DNA from 2 places in the Pseudoalteromonas sp. CnMc7-15 genome. Region 1 is predicted to be linked to the other one. Evidence: predicted binding sites of a transcription regulator. Region 1 holds the regulator's gene; the other holds the start of a gene.

Evidence for each region. Region 1 encodes NrdR, which represses ribonucleotide reductase genes. Its sites were predicted from a motif close to AAACACNANATNTNGTGTTT; they were not measured.
Region 2: the regulator NrdR is predicted to act here: its motif matches at 3,577-3,596, upstream of nrdA (class 1a ribonucleoside-diphosphate reductase subunit alpha).

Annotation. Positions count from the first base shown of each region.
Region 1 is NZ_JAKRFT010000003.1:11,647-21,265, forward strand. It holds gene MHM95_RS07475 (diguanylate cyclase) at 1-2,342, opposite strand, end outside; gene MHM95_RS07480 (phosphatidylglycerophosphatase A) at 2,394-2,882, opposite strand; gene thiL (thiamine-phosphate kinase) at 2,879-3,853, opposite strand; gene nusB (transcription antitermination factor NusB) at 3,898-4,311, opposite strand; gene ribE (6,7-dimethyl-8-ribityllumazine synthase) at 4,321-4,785, opposite strand; gene ribBA (bifunctional 3,4-dihydroxy-2-butanone-4-phosphate synthase/GTP cyclohydrolase II) at 4,885-5,991, opposite strand; gene MHM95_RS07505 (riboflavin synthase) at 6,009-6,665, opposite strand; gene ribD (bifunctional diaminohydroxyphosphoribosylaminopyrimidine deaminase/5-amino-6-(5-phosphoribosylamino)uracil reductase RibD) at 6,668-7,801, opposite strand; gene nrdR (transcriptional regulator NrdR) at 7,803-8,252, opposite strand; gene glyA (serine hydroxymethyltransferase) at 8,345-9,601, opposite strand.
Region 2 is NZ_JAKRFT010000001.1:175,544-185,162, forward strand. It holds gene nrdB (class Ia ribonucleoside-diphosphate reductase subunit beta) at 1-1,055, opposite strand, end outside; gene nrdA (class 1a ribonucleoside-diphosphate reductase subunit alpha) at 1,125-3,410, opposite strand; gene ubiG (bifunctional 2-polyprenyl-6-hydroxyphenol methylase/3-demethylubiquinol 3-O-methyltransferase UbiG) at 3,929-4,639, opposite strand; gene gyrA (DNA gyrase subunit A) at 4,828-7,500, shown strand; gene serC (3-phosphoserine/phosphohydroxythreonine transaminase) at 7,630-8,712, shown strand; gene aroA (3-phosphoshikimate 1-carboxyvinyltransferase) at 8,712-9,619, shown strand, end outside.

The sequences.
Region 1 (9,619 bases):
GCTTGCTTGCGGCGTTCCTGGGCTCTAAACACCCACAGCAATAAATAGATAATAAAAAATAACCCGGAAACAATCAGCAACCGGAAATACACCGTTTCATCGAAGCGCTTCGGTACCTGAAACGCATAGTGTGTGCTTGTGGCCTCTTCCCAACTGTCACTGGTGCGCTTGGCTTCAAGCTTAAAAGTAAATGGGCCAGGAGGTAAGTTAGTATAAATGGCTTCACGACGATTTTTAGCATAGCGCCAGTCGGTATCCAAGCCACTTAATTGGTAACGAAACTCCACCTCAGCCGGGGCGTAAAAATCAATCGCTGTATAATTAATCGTTAAATCGCGCTCATCGGTATCAAGCTCAGGGTTAACACCCAAGCCACCGGTATACAAAGTACGTCTGGGGGTGGCAATACTCTCCACTTGGGGCGCTAATTGGTCTTGGCCAAAGAGCTGCACATTTTTAGGGATTTCCACCACCCCTTGCAAACTCGGATACCAAATAGAGTCACCACTGTCAGCCACCGCGTCGTGACCTAAACCAGCACAACATTGACTGGCTTTACCATCGAGCTGGCGATCATACGAGGAAATCACCTGCTCTACTTGTAAGTTTCCAATTTCATCCGAGAATTGCTCCACCGGCATACGGTAGACGCCTTTCATGGTGCTGACCCACACCCGCTGCAGGGCTTCATCATGATGCAGACTAAAAATGGAGCCATAGGGTAAGCCATTGGATACATCAAGCTGGTGCCAGCGCCCTTGGGTACTGCGATAGAATAAGCCGTCATTTAACGAACCAACTAACGTCCCAACATCATCAATTTCTAAAATACTGGTGACATAAGCGCTTTCCAGCGCTGTAGAGTCGCCGATGCGCTCAATGCCTTTATCTGAGAATAAGTAACCGCCTTGGCTGGTACCAATTAAACCGTATTTGCCTTTATCCAGCACGTAAGTAATAAACTTACTATCGAGTACAGCATTGTAGGTAAAGGGCGTTAATCCTCGATATCCCATGCGATACATGCCCCGGCCAGTACCAAACCACAGTCCGCCAGCACTTGACTCACTGATAGCAAACACCGGGTTCTGCCGTAATTCCCGCGCATCGATGTTATATAGCTGCTCGTCTTCGAAGTACAACACACCGCGATCCGTGGCGATATACAACCGCTCACCAACAAAATGCAAATCATGCACCGCACTGCGGCGTAATTTAGCCCGAGGCACGCGATTAATAAAATTATTATCTTGATCGAAATAACCAACGCCACTGCGATTAGCCACCCATAGCTGACCACTGGGTGATAAGGTAATGGCCATCACCGCTTCGGTCATACTCGAGAGTGCATTATGGCGCTCAACCCGGCCCGCGTGGGCAAGCCAAAGGCCCTCGCTGAAGCTCGCCAGCCAAATATTGTTTTGTTCATCGCGGTAAATATCGGAAAACCAGATGCTTTGATCCAGTGCTGCCGGCTCAACCCATTGCCACTCTTTAGAATTGTCGCGATACAGTAATCGCCCATAGGTTGAGATCCACAATGCGCCATCGGAGTCACTCATAAACTTATACACCGCCGCATTACTGGCGTTGGGTAAAGTAAATGGCCGTAGCTCATCATCGATGTCTAAAAAGTAAGCGCCTAATTCAGAGGCCAGGTACAGAGTGCCTTCTAGCCAGGCTAAGTCGTGGATAATGGTTTGTGCTAAACGATCAGGCAGGGTCACCCGCGCAGTTATTTTTAAACGCAAACGCGATGACGACGACGACATATTGGTTAAGCGCAGTAAGTAGTTTTCACTGACTAACCACACGCCTTGCGGTGCCAGTGCCATTTTACTGACCGAAATTTGGTTGATGGCAGTCAGGCGTCCCTGAATACGGCCACTGCGCCGACGCTCGCTCTCAGGCAAATGAAAAGCGACCTGATTACGCTCGATATAAAACAGTTCGTTGGCTGCCACCCAAATATTGCCTTTATCATCTTGCAATATATCGCGCACCGGGCCGCCAATACCAAACTCAAAGTAGTTCATTGAGTCAGGGTCAAGTACGGAAATGCCGCGCTTGGTGCCTATCCACAATAATCCTTCTTTATCAATCAATAACTTATTAATTGCATTACTATTGAGGAAGTTGCTATTTTGCTGGGTAAAATTAGTGAAGTGGTCGCCATCAAAGCGACTTAAACCAAATTGAGTGCCTACCCAAATATAGCCTTTGTTATCTTGGGTGACACTTTTGAGGGATTGCGAAGGCAGACCATTTCGGGTATTCCATTGCTTAACCACATAATCCGTGATTGATGCCGACGCCAAGTGCGAAGCAAAAACTGCCCACACCAATACTAGTGACTGAAAAAACCGCTGCAATGTCACACCCAGACTCAAATCTTATATTCCTGGCAAATAACCTACTTTAATTAACGCTTGGAGGCAAATCAGCGAGCATATGCCGGCGAGAATATCATCTGCCATAATCCCAAGCCCACCATGCAGACGTTTATCAAGCATACGGATTGGTCCAGGCTTGGCAATATCGAAAAACCGAAACAGGGCAAAGCCCACCACTAAGGTCTGCCAATTAATAGCCGCTCCTATCATGGTAATATAAAACCCTGCCACTTCGTCCCAAACAATAGCCGGATGGTCATGCACACCCAAGTCATCTGCGGTTTTACCACAGGCCCACACACCCACAGTGCATAGCATGAGTGCCATTGCTGCCTGCACCCACAGTGGCATACCCCAGGTCATAAAAATAAAAGGAATTGCCGCAAAGGTGCCCACTGTACCTGGGGCTTTGGGACTTAAACCTAAGCCAAAACCTAGGCCTAAAAACTGATGACCGCGACGTAGATTAAATAAGCTTGTAGTGATCACGCGTCACCCTGTATAAAATGTTCAAAGCCCACTTGGGCGACATCGAGTTTATCTTCACCGTTGAGTACCTCGACCTTCCCCTCGCCACCACGAATTTGGCCAATGCACACAGCCTCGATGCCATACTGACTCAAACGATTGTCCAGCATCGCTTTGTGGTTCTCGGGTACCGTGTAAAGCAACTCGTAGTCATCACCATAGCCAAGCACATAAGGCCATTTCGCCTCACCTTCAATACTCTGACGAAAGGCTTCTGACGTTGGAATTTTATCGGCATGAATGGTGGCACTGACCAAAGACATATCTAAAATATGTTGTAAATCAGCCAAGAGCCCATCGGAGATATCAATGGCAGAGCTGGCGTAGCCACGTAAGACCTGTCCCGCAGCCACCCGGGGCGTCGGATACTCCAATTTAGTGGTCAGCTTCTTCAGCCATTCAGGGGCAATATCTAGGTGTTGTTTGCGCGCTTCGATAGCCAGGCCCGCATCACCCAACGGTCCGGTAACATAAATCCAATCGCCGGGTTTAGCACCGCCACGTGTTAACGCTTTGCCGGTAGGCACCGTGCCTTTGGCACATACGGTTACAGTAAGTGGGCCTTGCGTAGTATCACCACCAATGATTTGCACGTTGAAATATTCTGCTATTTCATGCATGCCTGCGGTGAACTCTTCTAACCATTCTACTTCGGCTTTCGGTAAGGTAAGCGCCACAGAAACCCACGCAGGCTCGGCGCCCATTGCAGCAAGGTCACTGAGGTTAACGGCGATAGCCCGGTGCCCCAAAGCGCGCGGTGACATATCTTCAAAAAAGTGCACACCAGCTACCATGGTGTCAGTGGTAATGGCTAATTGGCTGTTTTCCGGAATACTCACCAAGGCGCAGTCATCACCTATGCCAAGATTCACATCCCGGCGCGTGATCCCTCGGCCTTTAAAGTATCGGTTTATTAATTCAAATTCTTGCATACACAAAAAAGCCGGCCTCAGCCGGCTCTCCTTGTTAAAGGTGCTTAGCTATTACGTAGCTGCTTAATGGCTTTATCAAGCACACCATTAACGAATTTATGACTGTCATCGGCACCAAACATTTTCGCCAGCTCAATGCCTTCATTGATGGCCACTTTGTATGGCACGTCATCTCGGAATTTAAGCTCATACGCACAAAGTCGTAAAATGGCTTTTTCTACCATATCAATTTCTTCGTACGGACGCGTCAAATGCGGAGCTAAGACTTCGTCTAGTTGTTTTGAGTTAACGGCAACACCGCGCGCTAGGTCTTTAAAATACTCTACATCGACCTTAGTCACGTCATTCTCGATTAACATGTTTTGTTCGATATCAGCAATAGCGTTACCGCTCATTTGCCAAGAGTAAACGGCCTGTAAGGCCAATATGCGCGCTTTGCGTCTCGCTGCTGGTTTCACTGTGAACCCTTAAATTTTGTCTAAAACATTAACCATTTCTAGGGCACCTAATGCAGCTTCGCCGCCTTTGTTACCCATTTTTGTACCGGCACGCTCAATGGCCTGCTCTATGCTTTCAGTCGTTAATACGCCAAAAGCAACCGGTACATCATACTCAAGCGATACCTGCGCCAAGCCTTTATTCGACTCACCGGCAACTAAATCAAAGTGCGGAGTGCCGCCACGAATAATCACGCCCAAGGCGATGATAGCATCGAACTCACCTTTGGCGGCAATGCGCTTGGCAGCAAGAGGTAACTCAACCGCACCCGGCACATACACCACGGTAATATCATCATCGCTGACGTTACCTGTACGCTTTAGCTCATCGACTGCGCCGTCCAATAAACTGCGACCAATGTAGTCGTTAAAACGCGAAATCACGATGGCAAATTTTTTGCCCGGTGCAAACTTGTTACCTTCAATAATTTTCATCTGTAAACCTTAATTGATTCTGCCAACGCGTGATGCCGGCGAAATGCGGGTATCGCAAAATTGCCGCGCATCATAGCATAATTGAAAAAAAATAGCTGCTTATTCTGGCTGTACGTAGTCAACCACCTCAAGGTGGAAACCTGACAGCGCATGATACTTCTTCGGCATGCTCATTAAGCGCATTTTGGTGATGCCTAAATCCGCTAAGATTTGCGAGCCGATGCCCACGGTGCGCGATGTGCCCTGGATTTTACGGTGGTTGGCACTTTCGCCAGCATCTTCCAAAGCAAAGGCCTTAACCATAGCTTCGATATCGTCACTGCGCTCTTGCTTACCAAGGATAACCAACACACCATCATGTTCGGCGATATAGGCCATGGCGTTAGACAATGTCCAACTGCGGTCCGCGCCTCGATCGGAAAGTAAAATATCGTTAAAGGTGCTTTGTAAATGCACCCGCACTAAGGTTGGGTCGCTGATATCACCCTTGATCATCGCATAGTGCAGCTGACCATCGATGGTGTCTTTGTAGGTAACTAGATCAAACTCACCGTACTGTGTTGGTAGTTTACACTTCGCCACTTGCTCGATGGTGGTTTCGTTAAGATTACGGTACTCGATTAAATCGGCAATAGTGCCCATTTTTATGCCATGCTCTTTAGCAAAGACTTCGAGTTGCGGACGACGCGCCATGGTGCCATCAGGGTTCAGGATTTCGACGATAACCGAGGACGGCTCAAGGCCCGCAAGGCGTGCTAAATCGCAACCAGCCTCAGTATGCCCTGCACGTGTCAGTACGCCGCCGGGCTGCGCCATAATGGGGAAAATATGCCCCGGCTGGACGATGTCTTCTGGCACTGCTCCTTTGGCAACAGCGGCTTGTACCGTGCGGGCACGATCTGCGGCCGAAATACCGGTGGTCACCCCTTTTGCCGCTTCAATGGACAAGGTAAAGTTGGTTGAGAATTGCGCGCCATTATTACTGACCATTAAAGGCAGTGCTAATTGTTCACAACGCGCCTGGGTAAGCGTCAAGCAAATAAGGCCTCGGCCATAGGTGGCCATGAAATTAATGGCATCGGCGCTGATGTGTTCGGCGGCGATAATGAGATCGCCTTCGTTTTCACGATCTTCATCATCCATGAGGATAACCATCTTGCCATTTTTAATGTCGTCGATGATCTCCGCTGCGGTGTTTAAACTCATATCTTGCCCATTATCGTTTATTTTATAAATCCAGCTTGCGCCAGCAAGCTCTCGGAAACTGAGGATTGAGGCTGCTCAGCCTTGGCGCCATTAATTAGGCGCTCTAAATAGCGAGCTATTTGGTCAACCTCAAGGTTAACCTGGGTGCCCACTTGAAAATCTGCAATCGTGGTTTGCTCTAAAGTGTGCGGCACAATGGTCAGCTTAAAGCGGCTACCGTGAACCTCGTTGACGGTCAAACTGGCACCATCAATACACACTGAACCTTTATAGGGAATATACTTCATCAGTTCGGCGTCGGTTTGCAGCCAATACTCAATAGCGCGGGCGTTGCTGCGCACATCAACCACTTCGGCAATGCCGTCTACATGCCCAGAAACCAAATGACCCCCTAACCTTGATAATGGCTGCAGCGCCTTTTCAAGATTAACACGTTGGCCTTGCTGGTAGTGCGCAAAGCGTGTGAGTGATAAGGTTTCGCGCGATACGTCGGCACTGAACCCATCACTGAATTTTTGTGTCACCGTAAGGCAAACGCCATTCGTGGCAATGCTGTCACCCAAGGCGACATCGTCCATGTTGAGACTATCGCTGCTGACGCGCACTTTTAAATCGCCATCAACAAGAGTGAGTGAACTCAAGGTTCCGGTTGCTTCTATAATGCCTGTAAACATGGCTATTCCACTGCTCTTTTATCTAGGGTAAGGCGCACATCTTCGCCAATGGGGCGCATATCGCTGAATTGCATCTGTTCAATGTCGTTCATATCGGCAAATGGACCTATGTTCACCAGCCCTTTGGCATCTTGGCCCATAAGTTTAGGGGCCAAATAAACCACATAACGATCAATAAGCTGTTGCTTCGCAAAGGCCCCCGCTAGGGTCGCGCCTCCTTCAAGCCACAACGAATTAATATCATCTGCAGCCAGTTGCGTGAGTAACGCGTCTAAATCTACATGGCCATCGTTATCCCCGGCCACATACAACTCGGTTACATTGTTGGGCCATTGCTGCACTTTATCAAGCGCAGGTGCTGTGCGTGAGCGCACGATAATAATCTTACCGGGTGTTTGCATTAACGCTAAATCGGGTGTGAGCCGGTAGCGACTGTCGATAATCACCCGCACCGGTTGGCGCACTTGCGCCAGCGGGTAATCGGCAAGTTGCTGTTCGCTTAGGCGCACATTTAATTGCGCATTGTCGCTTATTACCGTATCGGCACCCGAGACAATGGCGCAATGTTGCGCTCGCAAGCTATGCACATCAGCACGGGCGTCACTGCAGGTAATCCATTTACTTTGGCCATTGGCGAGCGCTGTTTTACCATCAATGCTGGCTGCTAGTTTGCAGGTGACAAACGGGCGCTGCGTACGCATACGTTTTAAAAAGCCCGTATTAAGCGCTTCGGCTTGGGCACCGAGCAAACCATACTCAACGTCGATGCCAGCGGCCTCAAGCATCGCCATGCCCCGGCCACTAACTTGCGGATTAGGGTCTTGCATAGCACACACTACTTTAGCAACTTTGGCGGCTATCAAGGCGCCAGCACAAGGGCCGGTGCGGCCGGTATGGCTGCACGGCTCTAAAGTCACATATGCGGTGGCTCCCTCGGCATTTTCTGCGGCGGCATTTAAGGCATGAATTTCTGCGTGCGGCGTCCCCGCCTGAATGTGAAAGCCTTCGCCAATCACCTTATCATCTTTAACCAACACGCAGCCCACATTCGGATTGGGGGTGGTGGTAAAACGCCCCTGCCAAGCTAAGGCAATAGCGCGGCGCATAAAGTGCTCATCTTGTGCACTGAAGCTCATATTAATCCCCTAGACGGGCGATTTCTTCGCCAAATTCGCGGATATCTTCAAACGAGCGGTAAACCGATGCAAAGCGCACATAGGCCACTTTATCCAGCCCTTTCAGCGCTTCCATAATACACTCGCCAATAAGCAAAGAGCTGACCTCTCGCTCACCGGTAGCTCGAATTTGCGACTTGATTTGATGCACCACCTCATCAACCTGCTCGGTTTTCACCGGCCGCCTTTCTAAGGCACGATGTAAGCCGTTAAGAAGCTTATCTTCGTTAAATGGTTCGCGTGAGCCGTCCCGTTTAATCACGCGCGGCATCACCAACTCGGCGCCTTCAAAAGTAGTGAAACGTTCATGGCAATCAATGCATTCGCGACGGCGTCGAACCTGATGGCCGCCGCCCACTAACCGGGAGTCGATAACCTTGGTATCTTTGGCGCTGCAAAAAGGACAATGCATAGTGACTGGGGTTCCTGTAGAAAACAAAAAGGCCGCTATTTTTGCGGCCTTTATCATACACAAATGTTTGCCTAATGGCTATTTAGTGCAGCTTAGGCATACACTGGAAACTTAGCACAGATTGCTTTCACTTGCTCTTTCACTTTTGCCTGAACATCAGTGCTTTCGATGTTATCAAGTACATCGCAGATCCAGCCAGCAAGTTCTTTCGCTTCTGCTTCTTTGAAGCCACGGCGAGTAATCGCTGGTGAACCAAGACGTAAACCAGAAGTGACAAACGGTGAACGTGGGTCATTCGGTACTGAGTTCTTATTCACCGTGATATTGGCGTTACCGAGTGCTGCATCAGCATCTTTACCGGTAATGTCTTTATCGATTAAATCAAGTAGGAATAGGTGGTTGTCTGTTTTTCCTGATACCACTTTATAACCGCGCTCTTGTAGCACTGATACCATTGCTTGTGCGTTAGCCACAACCTGTTGCTGGTATGCTTTAAATTCTGGCTGTAGCGCTTCTTTGAAAGCCACCGCTTTGGCTGCAATAACGTGACACAGTGGGCCACCTTGACCGCCTGGGAAAACCGCGCTGTTAAGCTTTTTATAGATATCTTCATCACCACAATTAGAGATGATCAAACCGCCGCGTGGACCCGCTAGCGTTTTGTGCGTGGTGGTGGTGATCACATGTGCGTAAGGCACTGGGCTTGGGTACACACCGGCAGCGATAAGGCCAGCTACGTGTGCCATATCTACAAATAAGTAAGCACCGACTTTATCGGCAATCTCGCGGAAACGCTGCCAATCAACGATACCAGAATAAGCTGAGAAACCACCAATGATCATCTTTGGCTTGTGCTCAAGGGCAAGGGCTTCAACTTGATCGTAATCGATCTCGCCGGTTTGCTCATTCAAACCATATTGAATGGCATTGTAGGTTTTGCCTGAGAAGTTTACATGTGCACCATGAGTTAAGTGACCGCCATGAGCTAAGCTCATGCCTAGTACAGTGTCGTGTGGCTGAAGTAGCGCTTGAAACACTGCGGCGTTAGCTTGCGAGCCGGCATGCGGTTGCACGTTTGCATACTCAGTGCCAAACAGCTCGTTAGCACGGTCAATCGCCAGTTGCTCAACAACGTCGACGTGCTCACAACCACCGTAGTAGCGTTTGCCCGGATAGCCTTCGGCATATTTATTGGTAAGCTGTGAGCCCTGCGCTTCAAGTACGCGTGGACTACAGTAGTTTTCCGAGGCAATAAGCTCAATATGCTCTTCTTGACGAGAAACCTCATCGCCCATCGCTTTGGCAAGTTCTGGATCAAAGTCTGCAATGTTCATGCTACGTTCTAACATGCTGTCTCCTAGGTGCAA
Region 2 (9,619 bases), on a different contig from region 1:
GCTTCCTGCGGAGCAACTTGCACGTTATCAGATACCAACCAAGCGTTGATCCATGGGATCGGATTGCTTTGAGTTTCAAATTGAGTTGGCAAGCCTACTGCGCTCATACGTACATTGGTAATGTACTCAACGTACTGACAGAGAATGTCTTTGTTGAGCCCTATCATAGAGCCATCTTTGAAGAGATATTCAGCCCACTCTTTTTCTTGTTGCGCTGCATCGACAAACATCGCAATGGCTTGTTCGCGGCACTCGGCTGCTACCTCTGCCATTTGCGGGTCGTCCTTACCTTCTTGCATAATATTGAGCATGTGCTGCGTACCAGAGAGGTGTAAGGCTTCATCACGAGCGATAAGCTTAATGATTTTCGCATTGCCTTCCATCAGTTCACGCTCTGCAAACGCAAACGAGCATGCAAACGACACATAGAAGCGAATGGCTTCGAGAATATTTACCGACATCATCGCTAAATACAAACGTTTCTTAAGCTCGTACAGGCTCACATCAATAACATCGCCGTTAACGGTGTGCTGACCTTCGCCGTACAGGTTATAAATTGATGTTAAATGGATTAAGTCATCATAGTAACGAGTTACCGCGTCGGCACGTTCATTGATTTTGTCATTGGTGACAATGTCATCAAAAATAAGCTCAGGGGATTGCGTTACATTGCGAATGATATGAGTGTATGAGCGACTGTGGATGGTCTCACTGAACGCCCATGTTTCAATCCAGGTTTCCAGTTCTGGCAACGACACAATAGGTAGCAGGGCAACGTTGGGTGAGCGGCCTTGAACACTGTCTAGCAGGGTTTGATATTTCAAGTTACTCAAAAAGATGTGGCGTTCATGCTCGGGCAGTGATTGAAAATCAACACGGTCTTTGCTGACATCCACTTCTTCCGGGCGCCAAAAGAAAGACAGTTGCTTTTCAATTAACTTCTCAAAAATAGGGTACTTCTGCTGGTCGTAACGTGACACATTCACCGTTTGCCCAAAAAACATCGGTTCTTTTAATTGGTCGTTATGATTACGGCTAAAAGTGGTGTATGACATAGTCGTGGGGTCTCAATCTACTTGGTAGAACAACAAAGGAATGCGGCTGTACACAGCCGCATGCTGTAATTATATTTTACACGCGCCGCCTTCACAGCCGTCATCGGCTTGTTCTGGCTTAAGCTCGTCTTGCGAGTCAGCTGCACCATCACGAGTGTTATGGTAGTACAACGTTTTGACACCAAGCTTGTACGCGGTCAATAAGTCTTTAAGCAGTAACTTCATAGGTACTTTACCGCCTTCGAACTTGTTTGGATCATAGTTGGTATTGGCTGAAATCGTTTGATCAACGAACTTCTGCATAATGCCAACAAGTTGCAGGTAACCATCGTTAGAAGGGATATCCCAAAGTAACTCGTACTGCTCTTTCAAACGCTCATATTCAGGCACTACCTGCTTCAAAATACCGTCTTTGGATGCTTTAACGCTGATATGCCCACGCGGTGGCTCAATGCCGTTCGTGGCATTAGAAATCTGCGATGATGTCTCAGAAGGCATTAAAGCTGATAGCGTCGAGTTACGCATACCATGGGTTTTAATGCTTTCGCGTAGTCCATCCCAGTCAAGGTGTAACGGCTCGTCACATACACTATCGAGATCCTTCTTATAAGTATCGATAGGCATAACGCCTTGAGCATAGGTTGTTTCGTTAAACTTAGGACAAGCGCCTTTTTCTTTCGCTAACTCATTTGACGCTTTCATTAAGTAATATTGAATCGCCTCAAAAGTTTTGTGTGTTAGCGCGTTGGCACTGCCATCGGAATAACGTTTGCCATTTTTAGCTAAGTAATAGGCAAAGTTAATGACGCCAATACCCAAAGTACGGCGGCCCATGGTGGCGTTATACGCAGCAGGAACTGGGTACTCTTGGTAATCCAACAGGCTATCAAGGGCGCGGACACCTAGTTCGGCCAGCTCTTCGAGCTCGTCGAGTGAATTGATAGCACCGAGGTTAAATGCCGATAGCGTACACAAGGCAATTTCGCCTTCTTCGTCCATAACATTATTCATCGGTTTAGTCGGCAGCGCGATTTCTAAACATAAATTAGATTGACGAATAGGCGCGACTTTAGCATCAAACGGGCTGTGAGTATTACAGTGATCCACGTTTTGCAGATAGATGCGCCCAGTGCTGGCACGCTCTTGCAAAAACATCGAAAACAGCTCAATGGCCTTGATACGTTTTTTGCGAATACTGTCGTCTTGTTCGTACTGCACATAAAGCTGTTCGAACTTTTCTTGGTCTTCGAAAAAGGCATCGTACAAGCCTGGCACATCCGATGGACTGAATAAGGTAATGTGGCCGTCTTTAATGAGTCGGGTATACATCAGCTTATTAAACTGCACACCATAATCTAGATGGCGTACCCGGTTGTCATCGACACCTCGGTTATTCTTCAAGACCAGCAGATTTTCCACTTCCAAGTGCCACAGTGGGTAGAAGAGTGTGGCTGCGCCGCCGCGCACCCCACCTTGAGAGCAGCTTTTTACTGCCGTTTGGAAGTGCTTATAAAATGGGATACAACCTGTATGGTAGGCTTCACCGTTACGGATTGGGCTGCCTAGGGCACGAATGCGTCCGGCGTTAATACCAATACCGGCACGCTGTGATACGTATTTAACGATTGCAGAAGAAGTCGCGTTAATGGAATCTAGGCTATCGTCACACTCAATCAGTACGCATGAGCTAAATTGACGAGTCGGTGTGCGCACACCCGACATAATCGGTGTTGGCAACGAAATTTTGAATGTAGAAACGGCATCGTAAAAGCGCTTAACATAGTCAAGACGCGTTTCTTTTGGGTATTCAGAGAATAAGCTGGCAGCCACTAATACATATAAAAATTGCGCGCTCTCGTAAATGTCGCCAGTAACACGGTTTTGGACTAGGTATTTACCTTCCAACTGCTTTACTGCGGCGTAGCTGAAGTTTAAGTCTCGGCTATGATCAATAAAGGCATCCATTTGCTCGAACTCAGACTGAGTGTAATCAGTGAGTAAATGTTGATCGTAGCGTTTATCTTCAACGAGCTTAACTACGTGGTCATACAGCTTCGGTGGCTCAAATTGGCCATAAGCTTTCTTTCTTAGATGAAAGATGGCAAGGCGAGCTGCCAAAAACTGATAGTCAGGAGTGTCTTTTGAGATCAGATCTGCTGCTGACTTAATGATTGTCTCATGAATGTCTTCGGTGCGGATACCGTCATAGAACTGAATATGGGACTTAAGTTCAACTTGTGAGACAGATACATTATTCAGACCTTCTGCCGCCCAAGTAATAACGCGATGGATTTTATCTAAATCCAGCGCTTCCTTACGTCCGTCGCGTTTACTAACAGATAGCTGTTGGTTCATAGTTATTGCCCGTATTTATAATTAGTTGTCTTAGCGCACGGCTGAGAAATACGTGTTGCCGCCCGTATTTACACCAGCGGATGTTACTTTACTGCCAGGATAGTGCTTCGCTATCACCTATTTATGAGTACAGCAGATTAAAGCACGGCCTAATTGGCCAAGATTTAAACACTATATATGGTGTTTTCATCACAGCGACTCACAAGATAGTGGGGTAGCGATGCTTTTGCAAGAGGCGCATACCTTGACAATCTGTGGATAACTACAAGGGGTTAGTGATCGTTAACCTTATAGCATTTTTAAAGCTGTATTTAGATGAAAATCAACGCCAAAAAAAACAATTTAAACGAAATTTTTGTACCGATAGCGACTGATTTTTTTATCATCAATACGCTTAAATTGTATTCGTGACGATCATTTTAAATCACTATATCTGGTGTTCAAAAATTAACAAGCCACCAGATATAGTGTATTCGTCATCCGCGAATTTGCCAATACAATGCGCGGATCATTTTCGATCACAGTAATTTTTCGAAGTGCAATATATAGTTAACGCTAACGTCGTTGTTAAGGGTAAATTGTTTTGTCAGCGGGTTATAACTTAAGCCGGCGCTGTGACGCACTTTGAGCCCTTGTTGCTCAGCCCATGCTATAAGTTGCGAGGGGCGAATAAACTTACTGTGGTCGTGCGTGCCTTCAGGAACCATTTTTAGCACCTTCTCCGCTCCCAGTATTGCCAGCAAATAGGCTTTAGTGGTTTTATTGAGCGTAGAGAAATACACGTTTGCTCCTGGTTTAGCGAGGCGGGCGGCGGCGGCAATAACCGACTCGGGTTCAGGCACATGCTCAAGCATTTCCATACAAGTGACCACATCAAACTGTTCACTGTGGTGTTCGCTAAATGCTTCGGCAGTGCTTAATTGATAATCCACTTTTACCCCAGACTCCAGCGCGTGCAGCTTCGCTACATTGAGTGGCTCTTGGCCCATATCAATGCCCGTGACTTGGGCGCCGAGCTTGGCCATGCTTTCGGCTAAAATTCCACCTCCGCAGCCTATATCCACGGCCTGCTTTTGCGCCAGCCCTTGTGCGTGCTGGGCGATGAAATCCAGTCGCAGAGGGTTGATATCGTGTAGTGGTTTGAATTCGCCGTCGAAATCCCACCAACGTTCGGCAATGGCCTCAAATTTGGCTATCTCGCTGTGGTCTATATTTTGATGTTCGGTCATATAAAACTTCCTCGTGTTTATGAGGCCATTATACGGGGGGATTTTCGCAAATCGCAAAGATTTAGCGCCTGTAAAATCAAAAATAATGTGATAGCATGAACGCAGATAATAACGACAAATGACAGTCGCTGATTCTCCTTCACTTTGTTGGGGACGGAGGCTGTCAATGAAGAAGGAAAGTGGAATCAATGACTGATCTCGCCAACGAAGTCCTTCCGGTTAATATTGAAGATGAGTTAAAAAATTCCTACCTCGATTACGCTATGAGTGTAATTGTAGGGCGTGCGCTTCCCGATGTGCGTGACGGGCTTAAGCCTGTTCACCGTCGTGTGTTGTTTGCCATGAATGAACTCCGCAATGACTGGAATAAACCCTATAAGAAATCGGCTCGTGTAGTCGGTGATGTAATCGGTAAATACCACCCCCATGGCGACAGTGCAGTGTACGACACCATCGTTCGTATGGCACAGCCATTCTCCTTGCGTTACATGCTTGTTGATGGTCAAGGTAACTTTGGCTCGGTAGATGGTGACTCAGCGGCAGCGATGCGTTACACCGAAGTACGTATGGCGAAGCTATCACAAGAGCTACTGGCTGATTTAGAAAAAGAAACTGTAGACTTTGTGCCGAACTACGACGGCACCGAGCAAATCCCAGATGTGTTGCCGACCAAAGTGCCTAACTTACTCGTCAATGGTTCTTCGGGTATTGCCGTCGGTATGGCGACTAACATACCGCCGCATAACCTCACCGAAGTGATCAATGGTTGTTTGGCGCTTATTAAAGAGCCGGAAACCACGATTGAAGAGTTGATGGACTACATTCCTGGTCCTGATTTCCCTACTGCAGCTATTATCAATGGCAAAAAGGGCATTGAGCAGGCCTATAAAACCGGTCGTGGTAAGATTTATATCCGCGCTCGTGCCGATGTCGAAGTGGATGAAAAAACCGGGCGCGAAACCATTGTTGTCCATGAAATCCCGTACCAGGTTAACAAAGCGCGCTTGATTGAAAAAATCGCCGAACTGGTTAAAGACAAGAAGATTGAGGGGATCAGTGCGCTGCGTGATGAGTCTGATAAAGACGGTATGCGCATTGTTATCGAGGTAAAACGCGGCGAAGTCGGCGAAGTCATCCTCAATAACCTGTACGCACAAACGCAAATGCAAACGGTGTTTGGCATGAACATGGTTGCCTTAGATGGCAATCAGCCACGTTGTTTCAACCTCAAAGAGATGCTTGAAGCCTTTATTCTGCATCGTCGTGAAGTGGTCACTCGCCGGACTGTATACGATTTACGTAAAGCCCGTGACCGTGCACACACCCTTGAAGGCCTTGCGATTGCTTTGGCGAATATCGACCCGGTCATTGAGCTGATCCGTAAGTCGCCAACACCGGCCGAGGCGAAAGAAGCGTTAGTATCTCGCCCGTGGGAGCTCGGCAACGTAAAAGCCATGCTAGAAAAAGCCGGTGATGATGCTGCGCGCCCAGACTGGCTTGCTGATGGCTTAGGTATTCGCGATGGTCAATACTATCTATCAGAGCCCCAAGCTCAGGCTATTTTGGAGCTGCGCTTACATAAGCTGACAGGCCTAGAGCACGGTAAGATCCTTGATGAATACCAAGAGCTACTTGAGCTTATCGCTGAGTTGTTACATATCCTCGGTTCACCTGAGCGTTTGATGGAAGTGATCCGTGACGAGTTAGTATTGATTAAAGACACCTATGGCGATGAGCGTCGTACTGAAATCAGTGCTGCGGCGCACGACATCAGCTTGGAAGATTTAATCAACGAAGAAGATGTGGTGGTGACCTTGTCCCATGAAGGCTATGTTAAGTACCAGCCTTTGAGTGATTATGAGGCCCAGCGTCGAGGCGGTAAGGGTAAGTCGGCAACGAAGATGAAAGATGAAGATTTCATCGAGCGCTTACTGGTCGCCAATACCCACGACACCATTTTATGCTTCTCCAGCGCAGGGCGTTTGTATTGGCTGAAAGTCTATCAGTTGCCACTTGCCAGCCGCGCAGCGCGTGGTAAGCCGATTGTTAACTTACTACCGCTCGAAGCTGATGAACGTATCACCACGATATTGCCTGTGCGTGAATACGAAGAAGACAAGTTTATTGTCATGGCGACCGCCAGCGGTGTTGTTAAGAAAACGCCACTGACGGCCTACAGCCGTCAACGCGCCAGCGGCATCATCGCGATTAACCTGAACGAAGGGGATAGCTTAATCGGTGCACGTATCACCACTGGTGAAGACGACATTATGCTATTTACCGAGCACGGCAAAGTAGTGCGTTTCAATGAGAAACAACGCGATGCTGAAACGGGTGAAGTTAAACGCGACCCTGAAACGGGCGAAGAACTGCTTGCTCTGCGTCCTATGGGCCGTACTGCGACAGGTGTTCGTGGCATCAAGATGCCAGACGACGTCAAAGTGGTATCGTTAATTGTACCGCAAGGGGATGGCGCTATCCTAACCGTGACCGAGAATGGCTATGGTAAACGCACACCATTAGAAGAGTATCCAGCTAAGAGTCGAGCGACACAAGGCGTGGTCTCAATTAAAGTGAGCGAGCGCAATGGCCCTGTAGTTGGTGCGGTGCAAGTCGATGACAATGATGAAATCATGATCATTTCTAATCGCGGGACCTTAGTACGTACTCGTGTTAATGAAGTGTCTCGCGTTGGTCGTAACACGCAGGGGGTCATTTTGATCCGCACCATTGACGGTGAGGCTGTGGTTGGGTTACAACGTATCGAAGAAATCGATGATGAAGACCTAGTCGACATAGAGCAAAATGAGGTGCCAGAAAATTCACAGGCACCCACTGCAGGCGATGACACGCCTGAGTAAATCTCTTAGTATATGAAAGCGGCTTCGGCCGCTTTTTTTATTTGTTGATAATACCTTTCGAGCACTTAATCGTGGTGCATAGCGTCCTAGGTGTTATCCATACGCATATGGAATGAGGAAATAGAAGTAATGAGCGTATACAACTTTTGTGCAGGCCCTGCCATGTTGCCACCCGAGGTTATGAAAAAGGCACAGAGTGAATTTTTAGATTGGCAAAATCTTGGAGTCTCGGTGATGGAAGTGAGTCACCGAGCCGAGCCGTTTTTAACCATGGCGCAACAGTGCGAGGCGCGTTTGCGCCGGTTAATGAACATTAGCGATGACTTTGCCGTGCTCTTTATGCATGGTGGCGGTCGTGGTCAATTTGCCGCTGTGCCAATGAATTTGCATTTGGACGATGCACCAGCGGTGTATGTTAATACCGGTATTTGGTCTGACGGCGCGGCGACAGAAGCGCGTAAGTACACCGATGTGGTGGAACTGAACGTACGTGATGACCGTGATGGTCAGTTTGGCGTAACACCGGTGGCGCAATGGCCATTGCCTGAAAAAGCCAGCTACATTCATTATTGCCCTAATGAAACCATTGATGGTGTTGAATTATTTGACGTGCCTCGCCACCCTAGTGCGCCCATCGTGGCCGATATGTCGTCGATGATTTTATCGCGAGAAATCAATGTTGATGACTTTGATGTTATTTACGCCGGTGCGCAAAAAAATATTGGTCCTTCAGGGCTTGCTATTGTGATTGTCCGTAAGACGCTGCTTGAGCGCCAAGGTTTGCCGCGCCCAGGAATACTGGATTACGCGGTGGAGGCCAAGCAAGGCAGTATGTATAACACGCCGCCGACCTTCGCTTGGTACCTGGCTGATGAGGTGTTTAAGTACCTTGAAGAGCATGGTGGTGTACCAGCTATGCAGCGCCATAATAAAAATAAAGCGGCCATCTTGTACGATTACATCGATAGCTCCTCGTTTTACAATAATAAAGTGGACAAAGCCTGCCGCTCATTAATGAATGTACCGTTTTGGTTGAACGACGAGCGCCATAATGAACGCTTCTTAGCGTTGTCTAAACAAGCGGGCTTGCTGGCGTTAGAAGGGCATCGTTTTGTTGGCGGCATGCGTGCGAGTATCTATAACGCCATGCCGGTCGCCGGTATTGAGGCGCTAGTGACCTTTATGGATGAGTTTGCCAAGGAGCATGGGTGATGGAGTCATTACGATTAGCGCCAATCAAAGGCGTCAATGGTGAGGTCACCCTCCCAGGTTCAAAAAGCCTTTCTAACCGCATCTTATTGCTGGCAGCGCTTGCACAGGGCGACACCACAGTGACCAACCTGCTCGACAGCGATGATATTCGTCATATGCTTGCAGCGCTCTCGGCCTTAGGGATTAAGGTTGAATTGAGCGATGATAAAACGCAGGCTGTGGTGCATGGGCGGGGCGGTGAACTGGATACTCCAGATGATGCTTTGTTTCTCGGTAACGCGGGCACCGCATTTCGACCTCTGACTGCGGTGTTAGCAGCAACTTCGGGCTCTTTCACACTGACAGGCGAGCCGCGCATGGAAGAACGTCCGATTGGCCACTTGGTGGATGCGCTACAGTCACTGGGAGCCGATATTCACTTCAGCAAACAGCGCCACTATCCGCCGTTGGTGATTCACGGTCAAGGGCTCAGCGGGGGTGAAGTAAGCCTTGATGGCAGTATTTCCAGTCAGTTTCTGACCGCTTTATTGATGGCCGCTCCGCTGTTTCAGGGGGATACCAACATCAGCATTAAAGGTGAGTTGGTCTCTAAGCCCTATATAGATATCACCCTTGGGGTGATGGCGAAATTTGGTGTCCATGTTGAACATGACAATTATCAACGCTTCCATGTCAAAGGCGGACAAACATACCAAAGCCCTGGACGCATAATGGTTGAAGGCGACGCTTCCTCAGCATCTTACTTTGTTGCGGCGGCAGCCATTGCTGGCGGTGAAATCACCATTCATGGTGTTGGCTCGCAAAGTGTACAAGGAGATATCGGCTTTGCGAAGGTTATGCAGCAGGTGGGGGCTGACATTGATTGGCATGATACCAAGTTGGTTGTGCGCAAAGGTAAACTCAAAGG